4 regions of the Candidatus Alistipes pullistercoris genome follow, and region 4 is predicted to be linked to each of the others. Evidence: riboswitches for the same ligand, from Rfam matches in the RefSeq annotation. Region 4 holds a riboswitch; each other region holds the start of a gene.

Region 1 (7,877 bases), on a different contig from region 4:
GCGATCACAGACGCCACGAGCGAATAAAGACCGTATTCGCTCTGCCCCATCATCCGCAGCATATAGGGCGTATAAAGCAGCCCGACCAGCGAGTTCAGCCCGATCACTACGTAATTTAGAACGGCTCCGGCTTTCAGTTGATTTACGACCATCGGATTTTACCCATTACTATGTCCGAAAAATAAATCTTTTGTAACAGATATTGCATCCAGCACCGACGCATAAAGCGAGGAGACATTCTCGAAACACACCCAATATCATATCCCTATAAGGCCGGTACGAATGTCTCGTACCGCCCGAAAGACACGGGATTACCCCAATACGTACAGGCAAATTCATTCGGCCTCCTGCATTATTTCATGCTGCACCCTGTCCATAATATCGGAGCAACATTGCTCGACGGCGTAACTGGTAGCAAGATACCATGTATCGGTACGAGTCTCGACAGTATTCGCCACCCCTTCGATCAATCCGGCAATCCGCTTCGGCAGATCGTGCTCACAAGGGAACGCACCGGAAATCCGCAACAGATCATACCATGCCGTCAACAACGGAAGTTGTTCGGCGACAGCGTTCTCAGGAAGAACCAAACGTTTCTTATAATAGTTATACGCACGCAACACCGCATCGTGAAAACGATCGTCCCGGAAAGCATCGCTATAATTTTGCAGCAACTCGATCCTACGTACGGCTATTTCCTGAGGAAGTCTTCTCCAGCAACCCTTCGTATCCAGTTCGCCGACCCATTGCCCGCACTTTGCTCGGTAAAACGGGTAATAATCCAATTCCGTATTATCACCCATAACATTTCCCAACTCATAAGCTATACAGCGCAGTACATCCAACTCCTGTCCTGGATCGGGATCTTTCAAATAACTGTCTAAAAGTCGGTAATATAATCCGCTACATTCTTCGTCTTTTTTTCCGTAAACGCCCCATGCGGATTCTTTAACCAGGCGATACATCCGGCACAAACCATTAACCGAGGTACGATCCATGATCTGATAAAGAATGTCCATCTTGCGGATAATTTTATTGCAATTCAAATAATCACAAGACGACGCAACACAACACAACATACTAATCGACAAATACATACGAAGAAGAGCATCGATACGTACTTCGCTTTGTCCTTTTATGCGGTGATTACACAAAAACGGAAGCAATACCTGTAAATCTGTTTCGGTCATGGAAATTCCGGTTATGGCTGTTAAAATAAGAGATGAACGGGATGAAACGACCGCTGTCTATTCGGATAAAATTTCGATCAGATCGGGATTGACTTCAACCGCGACAGCCAAAGTATTGGGCAACTCTATCACCAGCCGTTTGGCCTTTGCGCCTTTTACCTTCATAAATATGCCTTCAATTCCATCAAACGGCCCTCCGTGAATTCGGATTCGGGTTCCTTTATCGATATTCAACTCCTGAGGCGTAAAATAAATGGGACGTTCCGATCCTTTCACCGCATTGATAAACTGTTCCATCTGGCTGTCGGGAATAATAAGAGGTTCTGCCTGTCTGCCGCCCCGGCGGTACCGATATTGGAAATAATTATCGGCTTCCAAAAAAGGAGCTAAAACTTTTTCGGTAGAATGAACGAACAGCAAATCCCATATTACAGGAACGTAAGCGCGTATTTTCTTACCATTTCGATTTTTAATCTCGCAACGCATAGGAACGAATGTTTCGACAGAAGCTTTATCGAGACGGTCCCGCGTATCCGATTTGCGATTATACAGAAAACGCATTACATACCAAACGAGTCGTTCTTCCTCCATGCATTGTGACATTCGAATTCTCTCTGCTTTCAGGCTTAATCATCGCTAAATTTGAGCTATGGACATAACTCTGAATCCCCTAATATCACCTATATCACTAATACTAAGGTCATTGGAAACTAAAATTCTAAATACGCACTTTCGTATCAGTATCGTTTCTTTGTAAGAGACGGCACTTTATGGGTACAAATATTGGAAATATAAATCTAACGGCCAAATATTCCATTATCATTTATAGCTATTTCGCGCGTTTTTATGTATTACTAACACATTGATTTATATAATTATATACGTGACTTTCAAATCGCAACAGCATTTACTCCGGAAAAGTTCGGAATACGTTATCGAATCGACGATCCCATTGCCCAATTTATATATCTCTTATCCTGAATGATGTATAAACGCTACTCTCTCATTGTTTATTACACTTGTTTACAGTATTTTATTATTCCATGCCGTCTCTTACAAAGAAACATCCTAAACCTATAAATTACCAACAGCGATCCGCAACAAAGAAAACATTGATACCCAGCCCTTGGGGATCATCCTGCATCTCTTTCGTATAGATTCCGGGATTCGCTTTTAAAGCTATTTTTCGCATTCGGTTATCGAAAACGAGCCGCCGCCATTATAATGATTTTGGAGGAAAATACCGGAAAAATTCTCCGGTTCCGAATAAACGGTTATCTTTGCAAGAAACATCAGATGATATGATGAAAGAGCGACCGGATTCGGTCATACGGAAAAGATCGCTGGCCGAAGAGTTGGCCGAACGGCTCCGCCAACGGATTACGGACGGGCAATTCGAGGTAGGCGAAAAACTGCCGGCCGAGCCGGAACTGATGCGTATTTTCGGCATCGGCCGTTCGACGGTGCGCGAAGCTGTGAAGATACTGGTTAACATGGGGTTCCTGAAAGTGCAACAAGGAGCCGGGACGTTTGTCGAGAGCCGGGCGGCGGCGGACGACCCGATGGCGCAACGTCTCCGCCGTGCCGACATCCGCGACCTGGACGAAGTGCGGAGAATACTGGAGGTCGCCATCGTCGAGCGGGCTGCCGGACGGCGTACGGAGCAGGATATCGAAAAGATCGAAAGATTCCTTGCGGAACGCGGCGCGACGGCAGCGGCGGGGCGGTTGGAGGCGTGTATCGAAGCGGATATCCGGTTTCATGTCGCTTTGGCGGAAGCTACGCACAACGAGATTTTGTACGAACTCTACCGGTCGGCGACCATCCACCTGCAAAAAGGTTTCGAACACATTTACGTCGATACGGGCTATTTTCTCGCATCGCAGCCTACGCACGAACGGTTGGTACGGGATATAATCGCCCGGGATGCCCGGAAGGCGCTGCATACGATCGGCATTATCCTGAAAGAACCGTAACCCATGAATACGAACTCCTCCTGCGCGCGGCCGCTCCGTAATCCGATGAACCGGACAGTTTATCCGATCCTGTTGATGGTTTGCACCACTCATCTGCTCAACGACATGATGCAGTCCGTCATTCCGGCGGTCTATCCGCTTCTCAAAGAGAAATTCGGCTTTACATTCGCACAAATCGGCGTCATCACGCTGGTTTTTCAGATGACTTCGTCGCATTTGCAGCCTTTCGCCGGACGTCTGGCGGACCGTCATCCGAGGCCCTACTCGCTAGCCGTAGGGATGTGTTTCACGCTGGCCGGACTGCTCGCGCTGTCCGTAGCCCCCGGCTTTGTCTTTATTTTGGCGGCGGTCGGCCTGATCGGCTGCGGTTCGTCGGTTTTCCATCCCGAATCCTCGCGGGTAGCGCAGCTCGCCTCGGGCGGGCGCAAAGGACTGGCACAGTCGATCTTTCAGGTCGGCGGCAACGCGGGAAGCGCTATGGGGCCGTTGTTGGCGGCTTTGATCGTGATTCCGTTCGGTCAGGCTTCGATCGGCTGGTTCGCATTGGCCGCGCTGCTGGCTATTTTCATACTTATTAAGATCGGGAACTGGTACAAACGGCGGCTGGCCGTAGCGGCACGCAAGACCGTCGCAACGGCGGCGGCGCCGGCTCACGGACTTACGAAGCGAAAAATCCGGGCCGCGCTCATTATCCTGGGCGTATTGGTATTTTCGAAATATTTTTACATCGCCTGTATGACCAACTATTTCACGTTCTTTTTGATGGATAAATTTTCGATGTCGGTACAGAGGGCGCAGTACTGTCTTTTCGCATTTCTGGCGGCTTCGGCGGTCGGAACATTCTTCGGCGGGCCGCTGGGCGACCGCATCGGACGGAAATACGTGATCTGGGGTTCCATTCTGGGGGCCGCTCCCTTCACGCTGATGCTTCCCTATGCCAACCTGGCCTGCACCATCGTACTGGCGGTCGTGATCGGCCTTGTCATCTCGTCGGCGTTTTCGGCGATTCTGGTCTATGCGACCGACCTGATGCCGGGAAAGGTCGGCATGATCGCCGGAGTATTTTTCGGACTGATGTTCGGGCTGGGGGGACTCGGTTCCGCCTTTTTCGGCTGGCTGGCGGACAAAACCAGCATCGAGTATATTTTTCAGATCAGTACGTTGTTGCCTTTGCTGGGTGTAATAACGGGCTTTCTGCCTAATATCGAATCGAAGAAAACCAATAAATAAATCAGCGATGCAGTACACTTTTAAATACCGGTCGCCCCTCGGCGGGATCACGATCGCAGCCGACGACGAAGGCCTGACAGGGCTGTGGTTCGACGGGCAGAAATACTTTGCCGACACGCTGTCGGCCCGGCACGAAGAGAAAATGCTGCCGGTATTCGGGCAGGTCAGGGAATGGTTGGACTGTTATTTCGGCGGCGGCATCCCCGGTTTTACGCCGCCGGTGCACCTACAAGGTTCGCCGTTTCGGCTCGCCGTCTGGGACGTGCTGCGGCAAATCCCGTACGGGGAAACCGTCACTTACGGGGAGATCGCGCGGGAGATCGCCCGGCGACAGGGAGTACGGAACGTATCGGCGCAGGCCGTAGGCGGCGCCGTGGGGCACAATCCCGTCAGCATCGTCGTGCCCTGCCACCGCGTCGTCGGGAGCAACGGAAGCCTGACGGGTTATGCGGGCGGCATTACGCGGAAAGTGCGGCTTCTGAATCTCGAACGGGCGGAAATGTCGGGATTGTTCGTTCCGAAAAAAGGGACCGCATTGTAGGCGGCCGGCCGCTGTCGCGTCTTCTCGTTTAGCCGATGTCCGTCAGGTTGACGAACTTACCGTGCAGCCTGCGCCGCTCGATGAGCAGTTTCAACTGTTTTTGACGTTTGGGAGTGATCCAGCGGCGTGCAAAAATGTTCGGGATGGCCACGCCGATAGCGATGCAAAGGATCATAAGCGAGGCCTGGATGGCATTGTTCATCGCTACGGTGACTTCGCCCACCACGCCGCGCATATCGATGAAAGCAAACAGCGCCCGATACATCAGCACGCCCGGGATCATCGGGATGACGCTGGGAATCGATAGGCAATGGTGAGGGGTGTGGAACCAATGCACCGCCCGCGTTACGATGATGCTGATAAGGGCCGAGCCGACCAAAGAACCGATTACTGGACCCATGTCCAGTCCGATATTGTGGTTGCTCGGGCCAAGATTGACAAAGTTGCGGGAGCAAACGGCGATGACGCCTCCTACGGCCACCACCCAGAGCAACCGGCGCGGGATATTGAAGATCATCGAAAATCCTACGGCCGATATGGCGGCCGCTACGGCGAATTCGAAATAGGTGTGATGCGGCGTCATGCTCAGATCCTTCACGAAGTTGTCGATCCCGCAGACGTGGATGGCCAGCGCGATGCCGAACGACATGGCGACCACGATGAGCAATGTATTGACGGCCCGTGTGATACCCACCTGCACGTAGTTATCCAGCATGTCGCTTACAAAATTAATCAGCGGGACGCCGGGGACGATGAAAAGAGCGCAGGCCATCAGCGGATGCCACGGCGTATCGGAATGGAGAACGGCATGGAGCGGTCCGGGCAGTGCGAGCGTCGATATAAACGTGGAAACCCATGCCAGCAACGTTGAGACGAAGGCGGCGACGGCAATATTCATAAAGTGATTGGAACCCAGATCATTGAGCACCGCACGCAAGCGGAACCCCAGGATAGCGGCCACCGAAGCGTAGAAGAAGGCCGGCCAGTCGCAACCGAACTGGATGCAGAACCCGCCGCAGGCGAATCCCGCGCCGACGGCTACCTGCCAGGGGGTGTAGTTACGTTTGCGGGTACGGATTTTTTCCAGCTCCTCCTCGTATTTTTCCAGCGAATAGTCCTCGCGGATGGCTCTCCAGGAGAGTTTGCTGACGGCGGAAATAGCAGTCATGTTGATGCCGTGTTTTTCGCAACTCTGGAATTTGGAAAACGAATGTTCTTCGTCGCCCAGGTTTACCATCAGCATGTTGTAGTTGATGTAAATATGCAGGTGTTCGTCGGGCAGTCCCAGGTAGGCCGCCGTGCGTTTCATGTTGCGCATGATGCGGCTCGTGTCCGCCGCGCTTTCCATCAATAGCTTGCCCGTACGCAGCAGCAGGTCGAGCTTCCGGTGCAAAAGTTTTTCCGAATACTGTGATGTCTTTTCCATAACCGCCTCTCTTTACATCCGACAAACCGGCATTGCCGTGCCGGTGTTCAAAAGTTCCACTACGACGCTGACATACTTTCTCATCCGTATATTTCTCAAAACGAGGATAATTTTTTTCGCTATTTTTCTAAACCCACGAGCAAAAACAGCCTTTTACGAACGGCAGGTCTTCTGACTGACTCCCGCTTTGAAACCTTCCCGGCCCCTTTCGAAACCAGTGGTATCGTATGATCAAAGCGTAAACGGAGCTTCACAGCAGCGGGACTGTCCGGGATTTTCACCCGATTCCCTTTTAATCCGGACGACAGAAAAGCGCCCCCGGAACCGATTCCGAGGCAAAGATAAGTTTTTAAAATTAATTAAAATAGATCCGCCGCGATATTTTAGGGCAACCTGCGAACTTTTTCGGGCGAGAAAGGCAAATAAAAAACTCCCTTCGGGAAGAGCGTTTTTCGAGGTTTGCGCGCCGGGACGGTCGCCGGAAAAGGTCATTCGGATTTGCCGATATATTCTTTGACGACCTCCCCGAAGATTTTAAGTCCTTTCTCGATCCGGTCTCCGGGTATATTGGAATAATTGATCCTGAGGATATTCTCTTTATGCTCGTTCGGAAAAAAGAGCTGCCCGGAACGAAAGCTATTTTTTTTCGAGGCATTTGTTTAAAATTTCGCGCGCCGAAATCCCTGTCGGAAGTTCGATCCAGATAAATAGTCCGCCTTCGGGCCGAATGAATCTTATGTTCGCGGGGAAGTAACGTTCGATGGATCCGACCGCAACGTCCCTGCGCCTTTTGTACACTTCGACTATCTTTCCGATATGCCGGTCGATGTCGTACCGTTGTAGATACCGGACGATGGTCATCTGGGCCATCGTATTGCAGGTCGGTTCCCTGTTTGACCAACCAGGACGTACTTGCGGATAACGTTCTTGTCTCCGGCGATCCAGCCGATCCGGAATCCGGGGCAGAAAATTTTAGAAAAACGTCCCGTGCACGGGACGTTGCCGGTCGTGTCGAAAGACTTTACCGACGGCAAAGACGCTCCTTCGAATCTTAGCTCGCCGTACGGATTGTCTTCCTGTACCGCGACGCCGTATTTCGAGGGCAGTCCGGCCAGTTTCTTGCGTCTTTCCAGGCTCCACGTTTTTCCATCCGTTCATTTTCAATCCATCCGACTTCCGAGCAGGTTCTTAACACTCTTTTGCCCTCATCTGTAAAGGATTCATTCAACAGTGTCCATTAATTTTACACACCCGGATCGAACCACACAACATAAAATCCTGTATTACAAACATTAGCACATCGCGGCATTATTTTCGAACATTGCTGTATCGATTGAAAAAGCACTCCGCCGGATCCAAAGCGGAAAAATAAAAACCGACGACCAATATGAGGGATCTGAACATCGCCATACGCTCGCTCTTCAAAAGGGGACGGCATAACGTAACAAAAATCGTCTCGCTGAGTATCGGATTGGCCATCGGTCTGGTACTGATTGCCAAGATCTATTTCGAAC
Region 2 (7,877 bases), on a different contig from region 4:
TTGCTGTACAGTGCTTTCATCGTATCGTAATCACAGTGCAATATTACGTATAATTTGCCGGAAAATGCAAGATGTTTGCCAATTCCGCCGTAAATTTGTCATAACGAAGACCGCCGGCCGCACTTCGCGGGGCGAATCTCCTCCGCCGGGCGCAACGGGAACCGCCCCGGCATGACAATTGCTGGATAAGATGCAGATTGCGTAGATTTTATACGGTCCGTATACGGAGATCGGATCGCGCGGCGTTTTTTTAACAGAGGCATACCGAAATAATAATGCGTGTTATGAAAAAGATTGTTTTGATCGTTTTGTTGACGTTGCTGGGCGGCGGATTGTCCGCGCAGACGAATTCCCGCAAAGCGGCCCGACAGGTCGAGAAAGCGCGCCGGGCCGCGATGGACAGCGTGTTGCACCTTGGTGCGGTGCAGGCTTTGGAAAGCGGCGCTTTCGTAGTCGAAGCCGACCGGCTTATTTTCAAACGGGGGCGTACGGCCAGCGTCAGTTCGAATACGAATTTCGTTTCCCGCGACGGCGACGAGGCGTTCGTGCAGATAGCCTTCAATACGGTGCTGGCCGGGCCGAACGGCGTGGGCGGCATTACGGTGCGCGGAAACGTGTCGGACGTTACCGTCCGGACGGACAAAAAAGGATATCTCTACTACGGGATGAACGTTCAGGGGATCGGGATCTCCGCGCGGGTCGATATCATGCTGATTCCGGGCACCGACCGCGCCAGCGTGACCGTCGATCCGAATTACAGCAGCAACCGGATTACGATGGAAGGAAGGGTGCTTCCCGCTGTCGATTCGAGGGTCTTTAAGGGACGTTTTCACTAATAAAGGCGTTTCCGGAAAATCCGCCGCCCCGCGCCAGTCAGAAATCCTGATTGGCGCGGGGCGGCGTGCATGGTGCGGAATGTTACCGTTCCGGCGGGTAGTCCGACAGGATGCCGCTCGTATGGCGGAATTGCTGGAAAACGAGCGGGTCGCCGGCGAATCGGGCCGAAAGTTCTTCCCGGACGGCGTCGTCGTGGACGCCCGGAATCAGCGTCGTGCGGAACCGGTAGTCGATCCCGCTGTCGCGCAGCAGGTCGATCGACCGTTGCACGTTGTCCATCTGGCGGTCGGTGACGGCCGGATAGATTTTCGCGTAGTGTTCGCGGTCGGGGATCGTTTTGATATCCATGGCCACGCAGTCGACCAGTCCCATGTCGATCAGGGCGGACAATAGTTCCGTATTCGTCCCGTTGGTATCGAGCTTGATCCGGTATCCGAGTCCTTTGACTCTTTCCAGAAAGCCGGTCAGTCCGGGGTGCAGGGTCGGCTCGCCGCCGGTTACGACGACTCCTTCGATCCACTCCCTGCGCCGCCGCAGGTAGTCGAGAATGACCGTTTCGGACAGATCGGGTAGGTGATCGGTCAGCGAGGGGAGCACCAGCGACGGGTTGTGGCAGTAGTCGCACCGGAAATTGCATCCTTTGGTGAATACGACGGCCGAAAGTACTCCCTCCCAATCGATCAGACTCTGTTTGACAAAACCTCCGATTCGCATGTCAGATCGCTGTTTCGTGGACGATCCGGTGGTCGAACAGCTTGCGGTCGGCGAACTCCTCCCGTTTCCCGTCGTTCCACTGGCTTACCGGGCGCATGTATCCGACGATACGGCTGTATACTTCCGCCTTGCCGCCGCATTTGGGACAGATGAAATGTTCGCCGGACAGGTAGCCGTGCGAAGGACAGATGCTGAACGACGGCGACAGCGTGATGTAGGGCAGCCGGAACCGGCCGGTCACGCGGCGCACCATGTCTCGGGCGGCTGCGGGCGATACGGCGCTTTCGCCGGTGAAGACGTGGAACACCGTTCCCCCGGTGTACAACGCTTGTAGCGGATCCTGCATTTCGAGCGCTTCGTACAGGTCGTCGGTAAAGTTTACCGGCAGGTGGGTCGAATTGGTGTAGTAAGGCTTGGCGCCTTTCAGTAGTCGGTCGGCTTGGTTCGCCGTGATGATATCCGGATAACGCTTGGTATCGAGCATCGCGAACCGGTAGGCGGTGCTTTCGGCCGGAGTGGCTTCGAGGTTGTAGATATTGCCGGTTTCCTCCTGGAATACGGCCAGCGCGTCCCGCATGAAGCGCATCGTTTTTTGGGCGAATGCCGCGCCCTCTTCGGTGGCGATTCCGACGCCGAGGAAGTTCAGACAGCATTCGTTCATCCCGTTGATGCCGATCGTCGAGAAGTGGTTTTTCCAATAGCAGCCGAAACGGTCGTGGATGTGGCGCAGGTAGAATTTCGAATAGGGATAGAGTCCCTTTTCGGTGTAGCGCTCGATGACCTTGCGTTTGGTTTCGAGGCTTTCGCGGGCCAGCTCCATCAGGTGGCGCAGCCGTTCGAAAAACGACTTCTCGGACCCCGATTCGTAGCCGAGTCGCGGCAGGTTGATCGTCACGACGCCGACCGACCCGGTCAGCGGGTTCGACGCGAACAGTCCGCCGCCGCGCTTGATTAGTTCCCGTTTGTCGAGCCGCAGCCGGCAGCACATGCTGCGCACGTCGTCGGGTTTCATGTCCGAGTTGACGAAGTTCGAGAAGTAGGGGATGCCGTACTTGGCGGTCATCTGCCAGATGCCGTCGTAATCGGGATTTTCCCAATCGAAATCGGGCGTGATGTTGTAGGTCGGGATCGGGAACGAGAACAGGCTGCCCGCCGCGTCCCCTTCGTACATCACCTCGGCGAAGGCCTTGTTGAGCAGCGTCATTTCGGGCTGAAAATCGCCGTAGGTCTCCTCTTTTACTTCGCCGCCGCAAACCACCGGCTCGTTTTTCAGGAAGTCGGGGACGGTCAGATCCATCGTGATGTTCGTGAACGGAGTCTGGAAACCGACCCGCGTCGGAACGTTCAGGTTGAACAGGAATTCCTGCAAGCACTGTTTGACCTGCGCGTAGTCGAGCCCGTCGTAGCGGACGTAGGGCGCGAGGAAGGTGTCGAAATTCGAGAAGGCCTGCGCGCCGGCCGCTTCGCCCTGCATCGTGTAGAAGAAGTTGACGATCTGTCCGAGCGCTGTCCGCAGGTGCCGGGCCGGCGCGCTCTGCGCTTTGCCTTCGACTCCTTTGAACCCGGTCGTCAATAGGTCTTTCAGATCCCAGCCGACGCAGTAGACGCTCAGGAAGCCCAAGTCGTGGATGTGCATAGCTCCGCTTTTGTGCGCGTCGGCGACCTCTTCGGAATAGAGCCGGCCGAGCCAGTACTGCGAAGTAATCATCGTCGAAATGTGCTGGTTGAGGCCTTGCAGCGAGTAGGCCGAATTGGCGCTTTCCTTGACCCGCCAGTCGTCCTGCGACAGGTAGTCGTCCATCACGTCGAGGTTCGAAAACAGCTCTTTCGATTCGCGGAGCTGTTCGTGCTGCCGACGGTAGAGCATGTAGTTTTTCAGCAGCGCGAAATCGCCGCGACGGTACAGCGCCTGTTCGACGGCGTCCTGCACCTGTTCGACGTGCGGCGTCTGTTCGGCGCTGTTTTTTTCGAGCGAGGCCACCACTTCGCTGCACAGCCGGCGGGCTTCTTTGCGGTTCGGCACACCGGAGGCCCGCATGGCCTTGAAGATCGCCTGTTCGATTTTCTCCGGACTGAACGGGGCGATCTCGCCCGTCCGTTTTACGATTTGCCGTAAATGAGTCTGTCCATTCATCTTGTTTGAATTTTAAACAGTTAAACAATAAGATAAAATGGTAACTCCGGGAGGATAAAAGATATCGGGCCGCGTACGGAGGGCCCCGACATTCGATCGCTCTTCACCCGAAAGCTACAATGCAATTCATCCGGCAGGTCTTCTGACTTGTTCCGGGTCGCGCGCCTTCCCATCGGGTAAACCGACAGTGGCATTCGGGTTTGCGCGGCCTTTGGCAGGAACTTACAGCTACGGGGATAGTTCCCGACTTTCACGGGATTCCCTTTTGATCTCCTGCCGGGCGAGACGCCCGGCATCGAGAACCGAATGTTTTCACAAACATAGCGAATCGTTTCGACGGAAAACATTTTCGGCGGAATACTTATCAACAACTTATAAACCTATTCGATTAAACGGTTGGCTGTCATCGCCGAAAGCGACGAGGAAAGACGGTATGCAAAAAGGCCGCTCGCCCGAAACGGCGAACGGCCCTGAAAGAGATCCCGGAAACGGGCGGAAACTATTTTTTCACCAGTTTGCAGGGATAGTGCGCTTTGTATTTCCCTTTGGTCATCGCGGCCAGTTTGCTTTTCAGCAGAGTTCGGCGCAGCGGCGACACGTGGTCGATGAACAGTTTGCCGTCCAGGTGGTCGTACTCGTGCTGGATGACCCGCGCCGCGAAACCTTCGAACTCCTCGTCGTGCTCGACGAAATTTTCGTCCGCGTAGCGGATCCTGATCCGCGACGGCCTTTCGACCCGTTCGTTGATTCCCGGCAGGCTCAAACATCCTTCGTCGAACGGAACGGCGTCGCCGGAGCGTTCGTAGATGTGCGCGTTGATAAAGGCTTTTTTAAAACCGGCCAGGCTCGGATCCTTGTCGGCGTTCACCGAAGCGTCGACCACGAAGATCCGGATGTTGCGGCCCACCTGCGGGGCGGCCAGTCCGACTCCGTCGGCTTCGTACATGGTTTCCCACAGGTTTTCGAGAAATTTGTCCAGTTCCGGATAATCTTTGGCGATGTCTTCGGATTCTTTGCGCAAAACCGCCGAACCGTAAATATAAATCGGAAGTAACATATCGTTCGTTTGCTGTTTTTAATCCTGTTATACCAGATGCCGGATCAGTTCCGTCCGGTCTCCGGGAAGCAGGTCGATCATCGGGATTTCGATCAGCGTGTAGCATCCCGGTTTCTGCAACATAGAAGCCCGCGCCGAGGAGACCAGTATCTGGGCCGTAAGCGCCGGATTGTTGATCTTCATATTGAATTCGAACAGTTGGTTCTGCGTTTTGCCCGAAACGCCCTTGCGCGTCAGGTTGACGCCATGTCCCATGTCCAGCAGCGCGTCCACGCTCTGCACCCGCATCACGTGCGTCTCGTCGTGTACGAAATAGGCGTCTTTTTTGATCGCGTCGGCCACCTTGTCGAAATCGTAGCCCTCTTTCAGCTCGATGTAAACCATCCTCCGGTGAATGCCCGTCCCGGTCGGAATCGTCATCGACAACGCGGCTTTAACCCCGTCGATCGCCTTGACGGCTACGGTGTGACCCATGCTCATGCCGGGGCCGAAGTTCGTGTAAGTAATCCCTTTCGGGGCGCAGGCTTCGAGCAGAGCGCGCACCACCGAGTCGCTGCCCGGGTCCCAGCCGGCCGACATGATCGAAACGGCGCCGTGCTGCGCGGCCGCCTTGCCGAGCGTCGCGTGCTGTTCGGCGACCTGCGTATGGATGTCGAAACTGTCCACCGTGTTGATCCCTTTCTCGAGCAATTTCAGCGCGAAGCTCTGTACGCTGCGGCTCGGTGTGCAGAGGATCGCCACGTCGACTTTGCCGAGCGATTCGATTTCGGTGGCTACCGTATAGTTTTTCAGTTCTTCGGGCACGTTCGCGGCGTCGCGGCGAATGATACCGGCGATTTCGAAGTCTTCGGCCGCCTGCAACGCCTCGAGGACGTATTTTCCAATGTTGCCATATCCGACGATGGCTGCTCTGATCTTTTTCATCTTCTATTGTGTTATTTATTTGTTAAATGATTGTCCCGCGAATCGAGGTATCCTTGCAGGATGATCGTTGCGCTGATGCGGTCGACCAGCCCTTTGTCCTCGCGGCGGCGTTTTTTCGGAACGCCGCCGTCGATCATCGCCCGTAGCGCCAGCCTCGAGGTGAACCGCTCGTCGAACAGTTCGATCCGCATCGCAGGCATCTCTTTGCGCAGCTTCTCGACGAACGGGCGGATGTAGGTATAGGACTCCGACGGCAACCCGTCCATCTGCAGCGGCATGCCGATTACGATCGCGTCCACCGCGTTGGCCGCGGCGTAGCTCTTGACGTAGTCCATCAGCGTATGGGTCGGAACGGTGTCGAGGGCGTTGGCGATGATCTGCAACGGGTCGGTCACGGCAAGGCCCGTCCGTTTGCGTCCGTAATCGATAGCCAGTATTCTCCCCATATGCGACGATAATCCGTTGAATGATCCGATTGCTGCGTCCGGCCGCCTTGCCCGCAACGTTTCCATGGGACTCTCCCGGGGGCGTTTGGTGATTCCCTGGTAGATATCCGGCTGGTTTATAGCTTGATCCGCAGACGGACTAGCGGGCGACAGACGGCATGAAACGCGCGTTATTCTGTGCAAAGTTAAGAAAAAAACTTATCTTTGTTTTGCATTCTGGAGATTATGTGTTTTCCGGACGATCCCGCTGCGATCGCAATACGGAAACCGCGAGGCGGACGAAAGACGCGTGAAAATGCAATTAAGGGTATCGGTTTAAAAAAGAAGATGAGCGTATGATGACGTTACAGGAAGTTATAGTGGAGTCGCATGACGATTTTCCGATATGGTCGTCCGTCGTCGTCGGTTTCGATGACGACAAAAGTTTGGTCGTGTTGCTCGAACACGACGATTACGACGAGCCGGACTATGCTTACAAGGTTTATGCGACCGTCGATAAGCGCGACGCGATGGGAATGGCCCGGCGTCTGAACGTTTCGTTGACCGATTTGCCGGCAGTAATTTTTAAACGGTACGGCGAAGCTTCGAACGTATTTGTACCTTCCGAGGTGGAAGCTACTTTTAAAGACATCCTGGATTTTATCCTCGATTGCGGCGTTCGCTATCGTTTGAAGAGAGAAGATAAATCGTGAAAGGCCGTTTGCAGCCCGGCGTTGCCGCACGGACGTTTCCGCTTTTCGCCGGCAGTTTCTTTTTTATTCGTATTTGTCCGTTAAATATCTTATATATAGTCGGATGCAATATTTCTTGCGGAGAACTTCTTTTGGAAATCTCCGAATAAAAACATATACTTGCACTCCGTATGTTTAAATTTAACCGACTCTTTTTTTGATATGAAGAAACCAGGTTTTCCGGTATGGCTGTTCGCATTGCTGTCGTTCGGCAGTTTGTATGCGCAGGACGGGAACGTTTTGCCGGCGGGCGTTCCGACCGACGGGGTGCATATCCGCGACCCGTTCGTGCTGGCCGATTCGTCGGACGGGACTTACTATATGTACGGGACGACCCGCGGAGACGGGTTCGACGTTTTTTCGAGCCGCGATCTGGAGACTTGGCAGGGGCCCCGCGCAATTTTTCAGCGGACTCCTGATTTTTGGGGCGATCAATGTTTCTGGGCGGCCGAGTGCCATGCTTATAAGGGCAAATATTATTTGTTCGCGACGGTGCGCGGTGCGGCAGACAGTCTGCTCGGAACGGCTGTTTTCGTTGCGGACAGTCCGAAAGGCCCTTTTCGCGAGCACAGCAAGGGACGCTTGACGCCGCGAACGTGGCAGGCGCTCGACGGGACGCTGTACGTCGATGGGAAGGGGAATCCGTGGATGGTTTTCTGCCACGAATGGACGCAATTGGGCGACGGAACGGTGGAAGCCGTCCGGTTGAGCCGCAACCTGAAAAAAGCCGTCGGAAAACCGGCGACGCTGTTCCGCGCGTCGTCCGCGCCGTGGGTCAGGCCGCATACGCCGGGCAATTACGTGACCGACGGACCGTTCCTGTACCGGAACCGGAAAGGCGAACTGCTGATGCTGTGGTCGTCGTTCGGCGACCGTGGGTACGCGATCGGGGTGGCCCGTTCGCAGAGCGGCGAGGTTGCCGGGCCGTGGTTGCAGATGCCCGAGGCGCTCTTCGCGCGCGACGGAGGGCACGGAATGTTGTTCCGTACGTTCGACGGAGAACTGTTGCTGAGCATCCACCGGCCGAACGTGCC
Region 3 (7,877 bases), on a different contig from region 4:
GATGAGCATCGAAAAAGCACTGGGCATGTCCGAAGAAGAAAAGCACAGAATGGCGGAGGCAACACGTATAAAACTAATCGAACGGGAAAAAGAGAGCCTCAAACTCTACAAGGTCAAAACGCTTACCGTTCCGGTTTCCGCCGCTTTTGCAGAAACATTACATGCAAGGATCACATCGGCCATACAGGTTTTGGACATGGAAAAGAAAGTTCCGGGCATGATTTTCGATCCCGATAAAATCATTTTCCGATGTATCGTCGGAGACGAATTGTGGACACTAGCCTACCGTAACCCTCAGGGGGAAATCGGAGAACTGTCCGACCTGTGCAAACGAATCGTCGAAGACGCGGAAGCGGGCCGATTCGACGAATCGAAGTATATCGGACGGCTGGAAGACTACGGGCAGGAGGACTGCAACTAAGACAATCTAAGAAGCTGCCAGGATCGCAGGCATATTGCAAAAGACGGAGCCCCCGTTTTTTCATTTAATGAAATAGCTAAGATTTCAATTTCAAGCCATAAAAAACAAGACGGCATTATTTTAGTTAAAAGTTTTTTTATATTTGAAATTATTCGATCATAACGATTGCAATTTTGTATCAATTAACTATTTCCTAAAACTTATCGTTATGAAAAAACATTTACTCGTAAAGACGGCATTGTCCGGTTTGTTCGCTACTCTTTGCACTGTCGGCATCGTTTCATTTCCAGGGTGTCAAAAACAAGATTACGATTATTCTGAAAAAGACGATTTGGATCCCGCCTTATTGAATTCACCAGAATTGGAAGAGTACATCATTGCTGGCGCCGAATATCGGGAAGCATCAAACACATTTGCAACAGAACTCGGCAAAATCGATTTCTCAAAACTCAAATTTGAAGAAGACCTAAACGGAGATAGAATAATACGCATTCCTATTTCGGTCAGTATCGAAAAGAAAGCGATGAATTTTGAAACGAAAAAGAATGCATTGTTTGTAAAACACCCGCAATTCGCATCAATGTCCCCAGCTATTCAGTATGATTATTTTCGTGCTTGCATTAAATCATCAACCAATGTAAACAGAAAATTACTGGAAATGGGTATAAACATAAACCGTCCTTTGACCAAAGGAGGAACGAGCGAGGAATTCGCCAATATGGAGGATCTTACGGATTATCTTTCGGCACAGATGTCAAGTAGTGATTATAGAGAAATAGTTATTATTGTATATCAAGATGGTCGCATCGCTACCTATCAGGATGACGCTAATACGTCTTCTTCCTTTCATATATCTATACCGTATACTGTAGAAGATAACCCCAAATATTACTATCCCCAAGCATTAGACGCTAATGGTAATTTGATTGAGAAAAATCGGATTCGTTATATAGCACACACACAACTAAGTGGGCACACCCCTTCCAGTGGAGATTTGAATTACTCAAAAGACTATCCAGGCTTACAACAGGGTATTTATCATGACGGCACGATTAAAATGTTTACCAAATGAAAAAAGTTTATTTTGCGTTTCTTTCATGTCTTATAACATCGTATGGCATCGCTCAAAATACGGAATTTCTAAAAAGAGTGGAAAACAAATACATTGTTTCAACGATCAAAAAAGATTCTACCGGAAAAGAGAAAATAGAAGGGCGGGACAATGTTCGAAGTAAAGGCGTGGTCGAAAAACTTCTTTTCGGAAACACCAACGGCAACGTCGAATTTTACGTTTGTCCTTCTTTTGAGGGTGCTTATGGTTTTCGTACCGTACGGGATTCGTCGGATACATTTTTGCTCGAGATAAAACGCATAGCAAATTGGAAAGAGGCGGCAGAAGAAGCTGAAAAAAAATATCCTACGGTAGGCATTCCGCTTACACTGATATCGTCTTTACCCCAAAATATTGTAAACCTGACAACGGACCATAATAACGCGATGTGGCCGTTGCAAGAGGAGGAACGATTAAAGCTTTACAAGGTCAAATCTTCTTCTATCCCCATAAGCAATCGACTTGCTGAAAAGTTACACGCAAAGTTTGTTTCATTCATCGACGATTTCAAAGCGAAAGAATTGGAACCGGACTTGTTGATGGGAGACGGCGAGACGACGGTGTTCCGCTGTATCGTCGATCAGGAAATATGGACGCTATCGATCCCTTTCAAAACCGAAGAAAAAGCACGCGAACTGTCCGATCTGTGCAAACGAATCATCGAAGACGCGGAAGCGGGCCGATTCGACGAATCGAAGTATATCGGATCGTTAGAGAATTAATGCGCTTGTCAAAAACCCGGACGAGCGGAGCGGTCGCCGAATCGCTCCGCTTGTTTTACACTTAAATTAATATCTAACCGGCAATCCGGATGAACGGCCACGGCATTTCAGAATACCCGGCGAAGACGCGAAAATACGGAGTCTTCACCCTGTCCTTTATCATCGTGATCGGGATGGGATTTTGCTACGTCGATCTGTTTACGGATGCCGGGTGGAAATCGAAATGGTACTGGCTTTATACCGCCGTATCCGTCTGCGGCCTATCGTTCTTTCTTACCGGAGCGGGGCGCCCGGAAACCGGGAAAACGTTCCGGATCGGGCTGCCGGACTGCCTGCTGGCGGCGCTCGTGCTGTACTGCCTGTCCAGGGCCGCCGCCGGGCAATTCGCGGAAGCTTTCCTGATGCGGTGCACCGCGTTCCTGCCGATCTACTGTCTGGCCGGCCGCGTAGTCCGGAACCGGTCGTTCGAACCGCTGTCGGCAGCGGTTGCGGCATCCGCACTGCTCCTGGCCCTGTACGGCATCGCGCAGTACGCAGGGCTGCTGCCGGCCGGAAAAACGTTCCGGGTAGTCGGAAATTTCGATAACCCGGCGGGTTACGCCTCGATGCTGGCGCTGAGCGTCCCTTTCATCCTGTATTTCGCCTTATCCGGCCGACGCCGGATGCGGTATGCGGTCGGCGTCGTCTGTGCAATCGTCGTCGGGGCGATCGTCTTGTCCGGTTCCCGCACCGGAATACTGGCCGTCGCAGCGACCGGTCTTCTGTACGCCGTAAGGCGGCGCAGCGACTTCCTTAGACGCACGACGGCCTGGAAGAAAATCGTACTGGCAGCAACGGCCGTTTCCGTCGCGGCTGGATTGTATTTCATAAAAAAAGAGTCGGCCGACGGACGGCTGCTCATCGGCCGATGCACCTGGGAGATGATCCGCGAAAAACCGCTGACCGGACACGGATACCGGTGTTTCGAAGCCGGGTACATGCTCCGGCAGGCGCGTTATTTCGAACGGAATCCCGAAAGCGGATTCGCTCCGCTGGCCGACAACGTAAAACACCCGTTCAACGAGTTTCTGCTGTTGACCGCAGAATTCGGAGCCGTCGCCCTGCTGCTGACGGCGCTGTGGATCGCAAGCCTGATCCGGGCTTATCGGAAAAACCCGAACGACGAATCGCACACGCTCGCGACGGCACTGTCGGCCGCGGCGGCGCTTTGCTGTTTTTCATACCTGCTCTCGTATCCGTTCACCGGGTCGATCGTCGCACTCGCGGCAGGCGGCCTGACGGCCCAGTCGCGCCGAAGTTGCGAACGGTTCCGCGCGCGGCGGGCTTCCGGAATCCTCGCCGCGCTGTCGTCCGCCGCGCTGCTGGGATTTGCAGCGAAAGAAATGTATTACGAAAACCGATGGCACCGCGTGCAGAAAACCGCATCGTCCGATCGCCCGCCGCTGCCGGAATACGAGCGACTGTACCCGTTTTTGGATAAAAACGCTTATTTCCTCTACAATTACGCAGCGGAATTGAATGATGCGGGCGAAGCGGACAAAAGCCTCGAAGCGGCGACGGCCTGCGAAAAAATGCTGAACGACTACGACGTGCAGATGTTGAAAGCCGATGCCCACAAAAAGCGGCGCGATTTCCGCCGGGCGGAAGCCTGTTACCTGCTGGCGTCGCGAATGTGCCCCGGACGATTCATGCCGCTGTACGAACTGGTGAACGTATACGACAGCACGAACCGGCCGGACAGGGCGCAGGCTCTGGCGGCGGAGATCGCAGACAAACCCGTGAAAATACCGTCGGGACTCGTCTCCGCAATAAAAATAAAAATGCGGGAACGAGTCGGCGACTAATGCTAATTGCTGTTTCCTTCTTGTAGCCCCGCGCGCGCAGTCTCGAATGGCTCCGGAGTAGGCCGGAATGACAACAACATCAGAATCGGAGATACCGACGAGCTGTTCTACAGGAAAGACAAGAATGGATGGATTTCGCTGGGCAGGCAAAAGGCCCGGGATATCAAACTGACTTTCCACGACATACCGAACAAGGCCCTCTTTCTCTTACTGTATCTCAGCCCGGACAAGGAAATCGAATATTTACGGTCGACCGGGACGAGAAACAGATCTGGTAGTAATTCCGGAAAACGACCGCCCGGCAAACCGGATACGATCCGCAGGGAAAAAGCATTTTACGTTTCACGCGCGGATTCGTGCCGGCCGGAATCGATGAAAAATGCCGAAAGGCTCTCTCTCAGGAAATGTAAGTTATAATCAGGACGGCTCTCTCGCCCAAACCGGAAAATCGTTCTTTCATCGTCTTTACCCAGCGACATCCGTAGTTGACTGCAACACACAAACAACTAAATACAAAATATTTACAAAATAAAAAGAACGAAATTACAACGAAACAGTTGGAAGTAATGAAATAAATGTTTTAACTTTGACGGCGAATCGGTTCGCCTTTTTGCACTCAGAGAAAGGCGATAAAAGGGAACCGGGTGCGAATCCCGGACAGTCCCGCTGCTGTGAAACTCCGAACAACGTCCTGAAACGATCTGAATGGCCACTGGCGGCAAACGATAACGTCGGGAAGGCATCAGGACGGGAGTCAGTCAGAAGACCTGCCGGTTCAGGTGATGTTTTACCGTCCCGAGGGTTGGATGTTAAAACGTGGAAAGTTTAATCATTTTTTTTAATCCGGATCGTTCTGCTGAATGCAGACCGTTTGCGGTGTGTGATAACGATGGAAAAAGTTTGTCCTCGTTGCGGAACACGTTTTGCATGTTCCCTCGATGCTGTTATGGATTGCCTCTGCGCGGGCGTGGCTCTGGATGACGCCCAGCGTCGGTTCATAGCGGATAATTACGACGATTGCCTATGCAACGACTGCCTTCGCATACTCAGGGAGACCTTCTACTCGACAGGGATCAATCCCCGGTATGCTCCTATTGTAAAACCTAAATCATATAGCGAATGATCGAAAAAATCGTTATAGCCAACCGAGGAGAAATCGCCGTCAGAATCATCCGTTCCTGTCGCGAAATGGGAATCCGTTCGGTAGCTCTTTTCTCCGAAGCCGACCGCATGTCGAAACACGTCATGCTGGCCGACGAAGCGTATCCCATCGGCCCGGCTCCGTCGAAAGAAAGTTACCTCGACGTCGATAAAATCATCGAAACAGCTCTGAAATGCGGTGCGGACGCCGTCCATCCGGGATACGGTTTCCTATCGGAAAACGCCGGATTCGCACGAAAATGCGAAGTGGCGGGAATCACGTTCATCGGCCCGCGTGCGGAGACGATCGAACGGATGGGCGACAAGATCTCGGCCCGCCGGTCGATGACGGAAGCCGGCGTGCCCGTGGTGCCCGGCATCCAGCGCCAACTCGAATCGGCCACTGAAGCGGAACGGATCTGCCGAGAAATCGGCTTGCCGGTCATTCTGAAAGCGGCTTCCGGCGGCGGCGGCAAGGGTATGCGCCTGATCCGGTCGGAAAGCGAAATCGGCGAGGCGTACGCCGCCGCTAAATCGGAAGCTCTGTCGTCGTTCGGGGACGAAACAGTCTACATCGAAAAATACATCGAGGAACCGCACCACATCGAATTCCAGATACTGGGGGACGCGCACGGGAATATCGTCCATCTGTACGACCGGGAGTGTTCGGTACAGCGCCGCCACCAGAAAATCGTGGAAGAGAGTCCGTCGCCGTTCCTGACCGACGAACTGCGACAGGAAATGGGAAAGACCGCGGCGGCGGCGGCCCGGGCAGTCGGTTACGTCGGGGCGGGAACGATCGAATTTCTCGTGGACAAAAACCGCAACTTCTATTTCCTCGAAATGAACACCCGACTCCAGGTCGAACATCCCGTAACTGAAGAAGTGCTGGGCCTCAACCTGGTCAAAGAACAAATCTACATCGCCTCGGGCCGCCCGCTGCACCTGCGACAAACGGACATCGTCCAGCGGGGGCACTCCATCGAGTGCAGGATTTGCGCCGAGGATGCGGACAACGGCTTCATGCCTTCGCCGGGACTCGTCAAACAGGTTACCGAACCCAACGGGCTCGGAATCCGCATCGACAGTTACATTTACGAGGGTTACGAAATTCCTGTCTACTACGATCCGATGATCTCCAAACTGATCGTCCGGGCGACTACGCGCGAATACGCCGTCCAGCGTATGCGCGCGGCACTGGACGAATACAAAGTTACAGGCATCAAAACCAACATCTCTTACCTGAACGCCATCATGCATACGCCCGACTTCGTCCGGGGCGGCTACGACACGGCGTTTCTCGAAAAAAACGAAAAGATCATACACCGCTACTTACGGGAACCTTTCCCGGCCGGAGCGGATGACAGACTGGTCGAAGACCTGGTGCTGATCGCCGCACAGATCGACTATTTGGTCATGCAACAGGAAGGCGGAGGAAGTTCACCCGCGGCGGCGGACACCGGCACGCTGAACCGTTGGCGCGAATTCGGCAAACGCAAAGGCGTAATGGGAATTTAAAACGAAACGTATGGAAATACATATCGGAGAACGGGTCGCCGAAGTGCAACTCGTCGAAAAAGAAGGGAATCAGGTACGCATCGCTGTAGACGGGCAGATGTACGACGTTGATATCGTGATTGCCGACAACGGGGTTTGTTCCGTCATCTTCAATGGACAGTCGTACAACATGGAGATCGTCCGTTCCGACAACGGCAAGCGATACAAAGTGAACCGGGGATTCAATTCGTACGATGTCGGGATCGTCGACGCCCAGGAGAAATATCTCCGTTCGCGCCGCAAAGACAACGGGCGCCAGGACGATACGATCACGGCGGCAATGCCAGGCAAGATCGTAAAAATAAACGTCGCCGCGGGCGACCGGGTAACCGACGGAGATACCCTGATCGTATTCGAAGCGATGAAAATGCAAAGCAACCTGAAGGTAGTCGGCGATTGCACCGTCCGCGAAGTGCTGGTCTGCGAAGGTGATCCGGTCGCTACGGGCCAACCGCTGATAAAACTCGATATTTTAACCAACGACCAAAACAATGAATAACGATAAAATCCTAAAAGATTTCCTCGCGAAAGACAAAGCCGCTGAACTCGGCGGCGGAACCCGAAAAATCGAAAAACAACATCAGGCCGGCCGAATGACCGCCCGCGAACGCATTGAGACGCTGCTCGACAAGGGCACCTTCGTGGAATTCGATAAATTCGTCACGCACCGCTGCACGAACTACCACATGCAGCAGGAGAAAATTCCGGGCGACGGGATCGTCTCCGGATACGGCAAGGTCGACGGGCGTCCGGTGTACGTCTACGCCTACGACTTCACGGTCTTCGGTGGATCGCTGAGCCTCACCAACGCCGGCAAGATCGTAAAAGTGCAGACGATGGCCCTCAAGAACGGGGCACCGATCATCGCGCTGAACGATTCCGGGGGCGCGCGCATTCAGGAGGGCGTCGACAGCCTGACCGGTTATGCCAACATTTTTTTCCAGAATACGATTGCATCGGGCGTCATCCCTCAGATCTCAGCGATCCTGGGCCCTTGCGCCGGAGGCGCATGTTACTCGCCGGCGCTGACCGACTTTATTTTCATGGTGAACGAAAAAAGCCACATGTTCGTCACGGGCCCC
Region 4 (7,877 bases):
GCAGAGCGGCTATTCTTTCACGGGCCGGACGGAGAAGCCCCAGCTTTTCCCACTTGAAGGGCTCGGGCTGATTCCATTTTTGCTTATCATGAACTGACGCCCAGAATGGGTCGCAGTCGCTTGTCCCGTCCAGTAACCGTATGTATATCCGTCGTAATATATTACGTGGCCATCCGTATAGTACCGTATTCCTTGGCCTGGAATAAAGATCGTGCTTCGCCGTTGAGTGATACACGCTTGCGCGGCGAGAGTTTCGACGTCCGCCCCGTTCGAGAATAACAAGAGAGCGGAGCGGCCGGGCATCCGTTTCCGTTGTACCCCCTGCGGCTGCAAGCCGCAGGGGGTATAATAGTATTTTCGCATACGCAATCGCAGAGACGGCCCTATGACCCCTCATTTGTGTCCTTAACGGAGAAAAAAGAAAACACCCAAACTTACATTTTAGGGTGTAAATCTGGGTGCTATCCTTGTAATTCGCTGACAATCAGCCTTGTTTGCGGAGAGTTAGGGATTCGAACCCCAGGAACCACATAAGCGGTTCAACAGATTTCGAGTCTGCCCCGATCGACCACTCCGGCAACTCTCCTATTGCGGGTGCAAAGTTAATCAACAATTCTGATTATCGAAAATTTTTGGACTAAATCTTTTATATTAATAATATTTCCACTTATCCTTTCTTTGCAAAGTGGAGCGACCGATTGTTCTCCCAGGGAAACCGCTTGAAAAACGGGAGATATCGATTAATAATCCAAACAAGCACGGTAATGACAGCAGTTGCAATAACCGCAATTAAGAAATCGATCACGTAATAATGAGGAATGTTTATTTTATTCAGTATTTTTGACAGAATCAAAATCACGCCTCCATTTAGAAAATAATACAATATTGAGTTCCGACCGATATATTCAAGAACAGGTTGATTGCGGATAAATTCCGACAATTTTAAGATAAACACAATCCCGCTCCCTGACAAAACCAACGATTTAAAACTATCGATCATAATTCCATCGTATTCTGAAACGGGCGTGTATCGAAAAATTGCAAACAAGGCTATATAAAGCGAAGTAAAGGCCAACAGGCTGTATTTACCCGACAAAGTTTTCTGAATCACGTTGTAGTGCAGGCTCCAAATATATCCCAAACAAACAAATATCAGATTGACGAAAGCTTCTTTATAATACCAGAAAGAAGGTGCAGGATCCACACGTTTCAGATAAGTGCCCAAAATTAAGAGACTGAGCCCGCAAATCAACAGGATGTATTCATTTCGAAAGAGTTTGTAAAAAATGTAGAAAAGAATTTCGCAGACAATAAGGGCTGCAACAAACCAAGACGCTGTTCCTCCCAGAACATCATATAACATGCTTTTTATTGTCACGTCATTTCCGTGGGCAAATGCTTTCGGTAGCCAAATAAGGGTTGTAAATATCAAATAAGGCCAAACCAGAGTGGCAAATATTCGTTTTAATTTCCGAAGAAAAGAGAGCGGCGCAGTCTCTTTGACGATATATCTTCCTGTTATAAAGAAAAAAGTTGTTAGAAAAAACGGTGCAAAAAATGGTTGGATATGTATGCTCGTAGGAAAATAACATTCCGAGTGATAGAGCATCACGAGAAACATACAAATGCCTCTTGCTATATCAATGCTGTTATTTCTCTGGGGAACGGGCGATACGACAACCGTAGAGGAAACGGTATTCTTTATCAAATTGAAACTAAACATATTTTGCATAGGTTATATTGTAAAAGGTCTGTACACCACGTTTCGAACCCGGTCACTCTCTTTCCTGTAGGTCCGGTCCAAAGGTAACACTTTCCGGGATATATTTTCCATCGCGGACGTATTTTTCTGAAAAACAACCCAGGCAGTATGCCCACCGGAACGCACATTATTTTCATTATTAGGCCGCATCGTCCCGAAAAAAAACTATCTTTGCCGTGCAAAGGTTTCCGCATCGCGCTTTCGACCGCGATCAGGGAATTAAAAGGGAATGCCGTGCGAATCGGCAACAGTCCCCGCTGCTGTAAGTTTCAGTTCCGAAAGGAATAAAATGTTTCGACACTCTTGGCCACTGACATCGAGTCGGGAAGGCGCCGAAACGGAAACGAGTCAGAAGACCTACCTTTGCTTTACGGATTTTACAGTCTGCGGTGAACAGACGAAAATCGACGGAATTTCCGGCTGACCTATTTGCGCACGATGCCGCCCGCTGTAAAACCGAATTGGATTTTTTAACGATCAACGAGCGGCATGGAACGTATTCCTCCCATTTATCTCTTCCTGTTTATGTGTTGCCTGACACCGGCGGCGCTTTATTCGCAGAACGGCTCCGACAGCCTGACACGCAAAGCGTATCCGGACAGCCTACGCCATTACAGCATCGACGAGGTGACCGTATACGGACAGAACCAACCGTCCCGGATTATCCCCGCCCAGGAACTCTCCGGCAAAGAACTGCAGCGACTCAACGCCCTGTCGGTCGCCGATGCGGTACGCTATTTTTCCGGGGTGCAGATCAAGGATTACGGCGGAATCGGAGGACTCAAAACCATCAATATCCGTAGCATGGGCACCCAGCACGTCGGCGTTTTCTTCGACGGCATCCAACTCGGCAACGCACAGAACGGGCAGATCGACCTGGGACGCTTTTCGCTGGACAACATGGAATCCATTTCGCTGTACAACGGGCAGAAAAGCGCGGTATTCCAGCCGGCTAAAGATTTCGCATCGGCCGGTTCGATTTACATGCAGACGCGAACGCCCCGTTTCGACCGAGACGGAAAAAACAACCATTTCGGCGTGTCGATGAAAACCGGCTCTTTCGGCACGGCCAACCCGTCGATCCTGTGGGAACACCGGTTCAACGACCGGCTCAGCAGTTCGTTCAACGTCGAATACCTGTACACCACGGGCCGCTACAAGTTCAGCTACACGAAAAAAAACGGATACGACACGACTGAAGTGCGCCGCAACGGCGACGTGCGCGCCCTACGGGCCGAAGGCGGCCTTTTCGGCCTGGTACGCAACGGCGAATGGAAAGCGAAAGTCTACTTTTACAACTCGGAACGGGGCTACCCGGGCGCTTCGGTGCGACAGGAACCCGGACGGTTCCGGCACGAAGACCGGCAGTGGGACGACAACTTTTTCGTACAGGGTTCTTTCCGGAAAACCTTCAGTCCGTTTTACAGTCTGTTGCTGAACGGCAAGTACGCCTACGATTACCTGCACTACCTGTCCGATCCGCGCCTCGACGAGAGCACGATGTATGTCAACAACCACTACTACCAGCAGGAGACGTATTTCTCGGCAGCCAACGAATTTACGTTTTTCAAATGGTGGAAAGCCAACCTCGCCGCCGATTTCCAATGGAACACGCTGGACGCCGACTTGGTCGATTTCGTCTATCCGCAGCGCTATTCGGTACTGACGGCCGCGGCGACCTCGTTCGAATTTTCCCGGGTCAAAGTGCAGGCAAGCCTGCTGCACACTTATGTCCACGACCGGACGAAAGCCGTCGGGGGAAGCGCCGGCGACAAAAGCGAATTCACGCCCACCTTCGTAGTCTGGTACAAACCGTGGAGTCGGCCGGAGCTGAGTTTCCGCGCATTCTACAAACGGATTTTCCGGATGCCTACGCTGAACGACCTGTACTACACGTTCATCGGCAACAAATACCTGAACCCGGAATACACCACCCAATACAACATCGGCGTCACCTATGCGAAAAATTTCGACGGCGTCCTGCGGCGGATCGACTTCCAGGCGGACGCCTACTACAACGAAGTGGACGACAAGATCGTCGCCATGCCCACCAGCAACCAGTTCCAGTGGACGATGATCAACCTCGGTCGCGTGGAAATACGAGGGATCGAAACGACCGTGCAGACCAACTGGCTGTTCGGTCCGGTAACCTTCAACGCCCGGCTGAATTACACTTACCAGAAAGCCCAGGACGTCACCGACCGGACGAGCGAATGGTACGGCGGCCAAATCCCCTATATCCCGTGGCACAGCGGTTCCGCCGTACTGAATCTCGGCTACCGGGGATGGGATCTGAATTACAGCTTCCTTTACACCGGAGAACGCTACGAATCCGTCGCGAACATCCCCGAAAACTACGCGCGGCCGTGGTATACGCACGATATGGCGCTCTCGAAATACATCCCGTTCAAAAAAACGGCGCTGCGCATCACCGCCGAAGTGAACAACATCTTCAACCAGCAATACGAAGTCGTACAATGTTACCCGATGCCGGGCACGAATTTTAAAATCAAAATAAACTTTACGTTATGAAAAAACATTTGACAAAATCACTGCTGCTTTTGCTGCTCAGCGCAGCCGTCTGCAGCCTCAACTCCTGCCGGAAAGAAGAAACGGGCACCCCTTCGTCCGGTTCGGGCGGCGGAGAGGGAGAGACCGCCGGTACGGTGAAAGGATTCTTCCTGCTGAACGAAGGCAATCAAGGCAGCAACAAGGCCTCGCTCGACTATTTCGACTACGAAACGGGCGTCTACACAAAAAACATCTACCCCGAGCGGAACCCGGGCGTAGTCAAGGAATTGGGCGACCTGGGCAACGACCTGCAGGTTTACGGCGAAAAACTGTATGCCGTGATCGGCGGTTCGGGACTGGTCGAAGTAATGGATGTCAACACGGCCAAGCACGTGGGGCAGATCTCCGTTCCGAGCGGCCGCCGACTCGCATTCAAAGATCAGTACGTCTACATCAGCTCCTACGCGGGCCCGCTTAATTTCGATCCGAACGCCCGGAAGGGTTACGTGGCCCGGGTCGACACGGCGCAACTCGGGAAAGTCGATACCTGCGTGGTCGGCTATCAGCCCGAAGACATCGTCGTCTCCGGCAACAAACTTTACGTTGCCAACTCCGGCGGATACCGGGCTCCGGTCTACGACAGCACGGTTTCGGTGATCGACCTGAGCACATTCAAGGAGATTTACAAAATCAACGTAGCGATCAACATACAGAAGATGAGGCTCGACCGTTCGGGCAACCTCTGGGTGTCGACCCCGGGGAACTACTACGACATCCCGTCGCGGACTTTCGTGATCGACACGAAAACGGACAAAGTGACCGACACGCTCGAAGTGCCGAACGCCAACATGGCCCTGCGCGGCGACTCGCTGCTACTGTACAGCGCCACCTGGGACATGACCACCGGAAAAAGCGCCTATTCGTTCACCTTCATAGACACCCGGACGAAAAAAGACGCCGGGCAGAATTTCATCAAGGACGGAACGGATAAAAATTATACCGCAGCCTATGAAATCGCGGTCAACCCGGACAACGGAGACTTTTTCGTCACCGATGCGAAAGACTATATAACGCCCGGAAAGATCTATTGCTACGGCTCCGACGGACGTACCAAATGGTCGGCCACCACGGGCGACATTCCGGGGCACATCGCATTCACGCATAAAAAGCTGCAACCGCTGAAATAACGGCTCCCGCCGCAAAACGACAAGCTCCGGAACCTCCGTTCCGGGGCTTTTTTCCGTACCGTCCGCCGCTTTTCCCGCAATAAACCGTATTTTTGTAAAAACACGACGATCATGGGCAACAAAGGATACATCCATGTGTACACCGGGGACGGGAAAGGAAAAACGACGGCCGCTTTCGGGCTCGCGGTACGGGCGCTCTGCGCCGGAAAAAGCGTCTACGTCGGACAGTTCGTCAAAAGCATGGCCTATCACGAAACGAAAATAGCAGAAATGTTCGACAAACTCCGGATCGAGCAACTGGGTCGCGGCTGTTTTATTCGCGAGGAGCCGGAACAGACCGATATCCGGATGGCCCGCGAAGGACTGGACAAATGCGCCGCGCTGATGGCCGGCGGCGACTACGACGTAGTGATACTCGACGAACTGACCATCGCCCTGCACTACGGATTGCTGACCGTCCGGGAAGTGCTCGAAGCGTTGGACCGCCGCCATCCGTCCGCCGAGATCGTCATCACGGGCCGTTACGCCCCGCAGGAACTGATCGACCGGGCCGACCTGGTAACCGAAATGCGCGAAATAAAACACTATTACCGGCAGGGCGTACGCTCGCGCGACGGGATCGACAAATAGCGACTCCGCACGCACGGAAAAACGATTTTCAAATTGAAAACAACGCGGCAACCCGTAAGCGAAGCCGCGCGGGAATTTTACTCCTCGACCTGCTGCATCTCGATCAGCCGGGCATAGATGCCGTGCCGTTCCATCAGTTGTTGGTGAGTCCCCTGTTCGGCGATCCGGCCCTTTTCGATCACGATGATCCGGTCGGCGTTGTGGATCGTGCTCAGACGGTGGGCGATCACCAGCGAAGTGCGCCCTTTCAGTAAGGCGTTCAAAGCCTCCTGCACCAGTTTTTCGGACTCGGTATCCAATGCCGAGGTCGCTTCGTCGAGAATCAGTATTTCCGGATTTTTCAACACGGCCCGCGCGATGCTCAACCGCTGGCGCTGGCCGCCGGAAAGCTTCATGCCCCGGTCGCCGATGTTGGTCTGATAGCCGTGCTCGGTCTCCATGATGAAATTATGCGCATTGGCCACGACGGCCGCCTGGCGGATCTCTTCGTCGGTGGCGTCCTGCTTGCCGAGCCGCAGGTTGTTGGCGATCGTATCGTTGAACAGGATGGTCTCCTGCGACACGACGCCCATATACTCCCGCAAACTTTCGATGTCGTACTGACGAATATCCACCCCGTCGATCAGGATCGCGCCGCCCTGTATGTCGTAAAAGCGCGGGATCAGATCCGAAAGCGTCGATTTGCCTCCGCCGGACGGACCGACCAGCGCAACGGTCTCCCCTTTCCGTATTTTGAAGTTAACGCCGCAAATTACCTCCTTATTATCGTAGGAAAAACGCACGTCGCGGAACTCGATTTCGTCGTGCAGTCCGGTCATCCGGACTGCATCGGGCGCATTGGTGATCTTGCTTTTCTCATCGAGCAGCGCCAGCACGCGCTCCCCGGCCGCAATCCCCTGGTTGATGTTGGCGAACGAATCGGTAAACGAACGCAACGGCCGGGTGATCTGCGTAAAGATCGACAGGTAGGCGACGAACGCGCTCGCCTCCAGATCGCCCGACAACACCAGGCTGCCGCCGTAGACCATCAACACCGCCGCCGCGGAAATCCCGAGAAACTCGCTCGTCGGCGACGCCAATTGCTGCCGCCGCGCCATGCTCAGCGAGATCCGCGAGAAAAGACCGTTGATATCGTGAAACTTATTGCGGATATAGTCGGTCGCATTGTACCCTTTGAGGATTTTGATCCCGGTCAGCGATTCGTCCATCAGGCTGACCATATCGGCAAAACGTTCCTGCGCAGCCGTAGCCGACTTGCGCAGCCGCTTGACGATCGAACCGATCACCAGCGCCACGACCGGCAGGAAAATCACCGAAAAAATCGTCAGCTTCCACGAAATCATCACCAACGCGATCAGGAAACCGACGATCATGAACGGATCGCGGAACGCAACCAGCAGCGTATTGGTGATGCAGAACTGCACGACCTGCACATCGGACGAAATTTTCGAAATGATGTCCCCCTTGCGCTCGTTGTTGAAATAACCGACATGCAACCCCATCACGTTATCGTACACCCGGTTGCGGAGCCGCTGCAACGAACGCACGCGCATGGTCTCCATCACGCGCTGTCCGAGATAACGGAACAGGTTGCTCAGAAACGACATCAGGATGATGAATACGCTGAGGAAAATCAGCACGTCCATTTTCGAATAATCGGTTCCGAAGACACGGTATATCAAAAAGTTGACGAGGCTCCTGAAATAATCCGTATTCAACGCGAACGACGGCAGCGCGGTCACCGGCTCGAGCAGTTGGTCCTCAACGAACAACGTGTTGAGCAACGG

Evidence for each region. A riboswitch is a leader RNA that binds a small molecule or an ion and turns the genes downstream of it on or off. The one in region 4 is predicted to bind cobalamin.
Region 1: it holds a riboswitch for cobalamin, as region 4 does, so the genes downstream of both, PGR91_RS12785 (threonine/serine ThrE exporter family protein) here and PGR91_RS09500 (TonB-dependent receptor) in region 4, are expected to answer to the same signal.
Region 2: it holds a riboswitch for cobalamin, as region 4 does, so the genes downstream of both, PGR91_RS11525 (ribonucleoside triphosphate reductase) here and PGR91_RS09500 (TonB-dependent receptor) in region 4, are expected to answer to the same signal.
Region 3: it holds a riboswitch for cobalamin, as region 4 does, so the genes downstream of both, PGR91_RS08140 (cysteine-rich CWC family protein) here and PGR91_RS09500 (TonB-dependent receptor) in region 4, are expected to answer to the same signal.

What each region holds. Positions count from the first base shown of each region.
Region 1 is NZ_JAQDED010000012.1:36,698-44,574, forward strand. It holds gene PGR91_RS12755 (oligosaccharide flippase family protein) at 1-152, opposite strand, end outside; gene PGR91_RS12760 (hypothetical protein) at 336-1,190, opposite strand; gene PGR91_RS12765 (UpxY family transcription antiterminator) at 1,248-1,781, opposite strand; gene PGR91_RS12770 (FadR/GntR family transcriptional regulator) at 2,492-3,166, shown strand; gene PGR91_RS12775 (MFS transporter) at 3,212-4,396, shown strand; gene PGR91_RS12780 (methylated-DNA--[protein]-cysteine S-methyltransferase) at 4,404-4,937, shown strand; gene PGR91_RS12785 (threonine/serine ThrE exporter family protein) at 4,966-6,363, opposite strand; cobalamin riboswitch at 6,507-6,707, opposite strand; partial or broken gene PGR91_RS13620 (hypothetical protein) at 7,221-7,502, opposite strand; gene PGR91_RS12795 (ABC transporter permease) at 7,751-7,877, shown strand, end outside.
Region 2 is NZ_JAQDED010000009.1:80,249-88,125, reverse strand. It holds gene PGR91_RS11540 (hypothetical protein) at 1-20, opposite strand, end outside; gene PGR91_RS11535 (DUF4251 domain-containing protein) at 285-836, shown strand; gene PGR91_RS11530 (anaerobic ribonucleoside-triphosphate reductase activating protein) at 919-1,551, opposite strand; gene PGR91_RS11525 (ribonucleoside triphosphate reductase) at 1,553-3,685, opposite strand; cobalamin riboswitch at 3,800-4,007, opposite strand; gene def (peptide deformylase) at 4,185-4,742, opposite strand; gene PGR91_RS11515 (diaminopimelate dehydrogenase) at 4,770-5,666, opposite strand; gene ruvX (Holliday junction resolvase RuvX) at 5,678-6,112, opposite strand; gene PGR91_RS11505 (hypothetical protein) at 6,448-6,804, shown strand; gene PGR91_RS11500 (glycoside hydrolase family 43 protein) at 7,006-7,877, shown strand, end outside.
Region 3 is NZ_JAQDED010000004.1:280,560-288,436, reverse strand. It holds gene PGR91_RS08160 (hypothetical protein) at 1-421, shown strand, start outside; gene PGR91_RS08155 (hypothetical protein) at 630-1,493, shown strand; gene PGR91_RS08150 (hypothetical protein) at 1,490-2,254, shown strand; gene PGR91_RS08145 (O-antigen ligase family protein) at 2,344-4,098, shown strand; cobalamin riboswitch at 4,680-4,888, shown strand; gene PGR91_RS08140 (cysteine-rich CWC family protein) at 4,988-5,221, shown strand; gene accC (acetyl-CoA carboxylase biotin carboxylase subunit) at 5,218-6,756, shown strand; gene PGR91_RS08130 (acetyl-CoA carboxylase biotin carboxyl carrier protein subunit) at 6,767-7,294, shown strand; gene PGR91_RS08125 (acyl-CoA carboxylase subunit beta) at 7,287-7,877, shown strand, end outside.
Region 4 is NZ_JAQDED010000006.1:9,801-17,677, forward strand. It holds tRNA gene PGR91_RS09490 (tRNA-Ser) at 498-586, opposite strand; gene PGR91_RS09495 (acyltransferase family protein) at 668-1,723, opposite strand; cobalamin riboswitch at 1,928-2,142, shown strand; gene PGR91_RS09500 (TonB-dependent receptor) at 2,288-4,294, shown strand; gene PGR91_RS09505 (DUF5074 domain-containing protein) at 4,291-5,460, shown strand; gene cobO (cob(I)yrinic acid a,c-diamide adenosyltransferase) at 5,572-6,090, shown strand; gene PGR91_RS09515 (ABC transporter ATP-binding protein) at 6,168-7,877, opposite strand, start outside.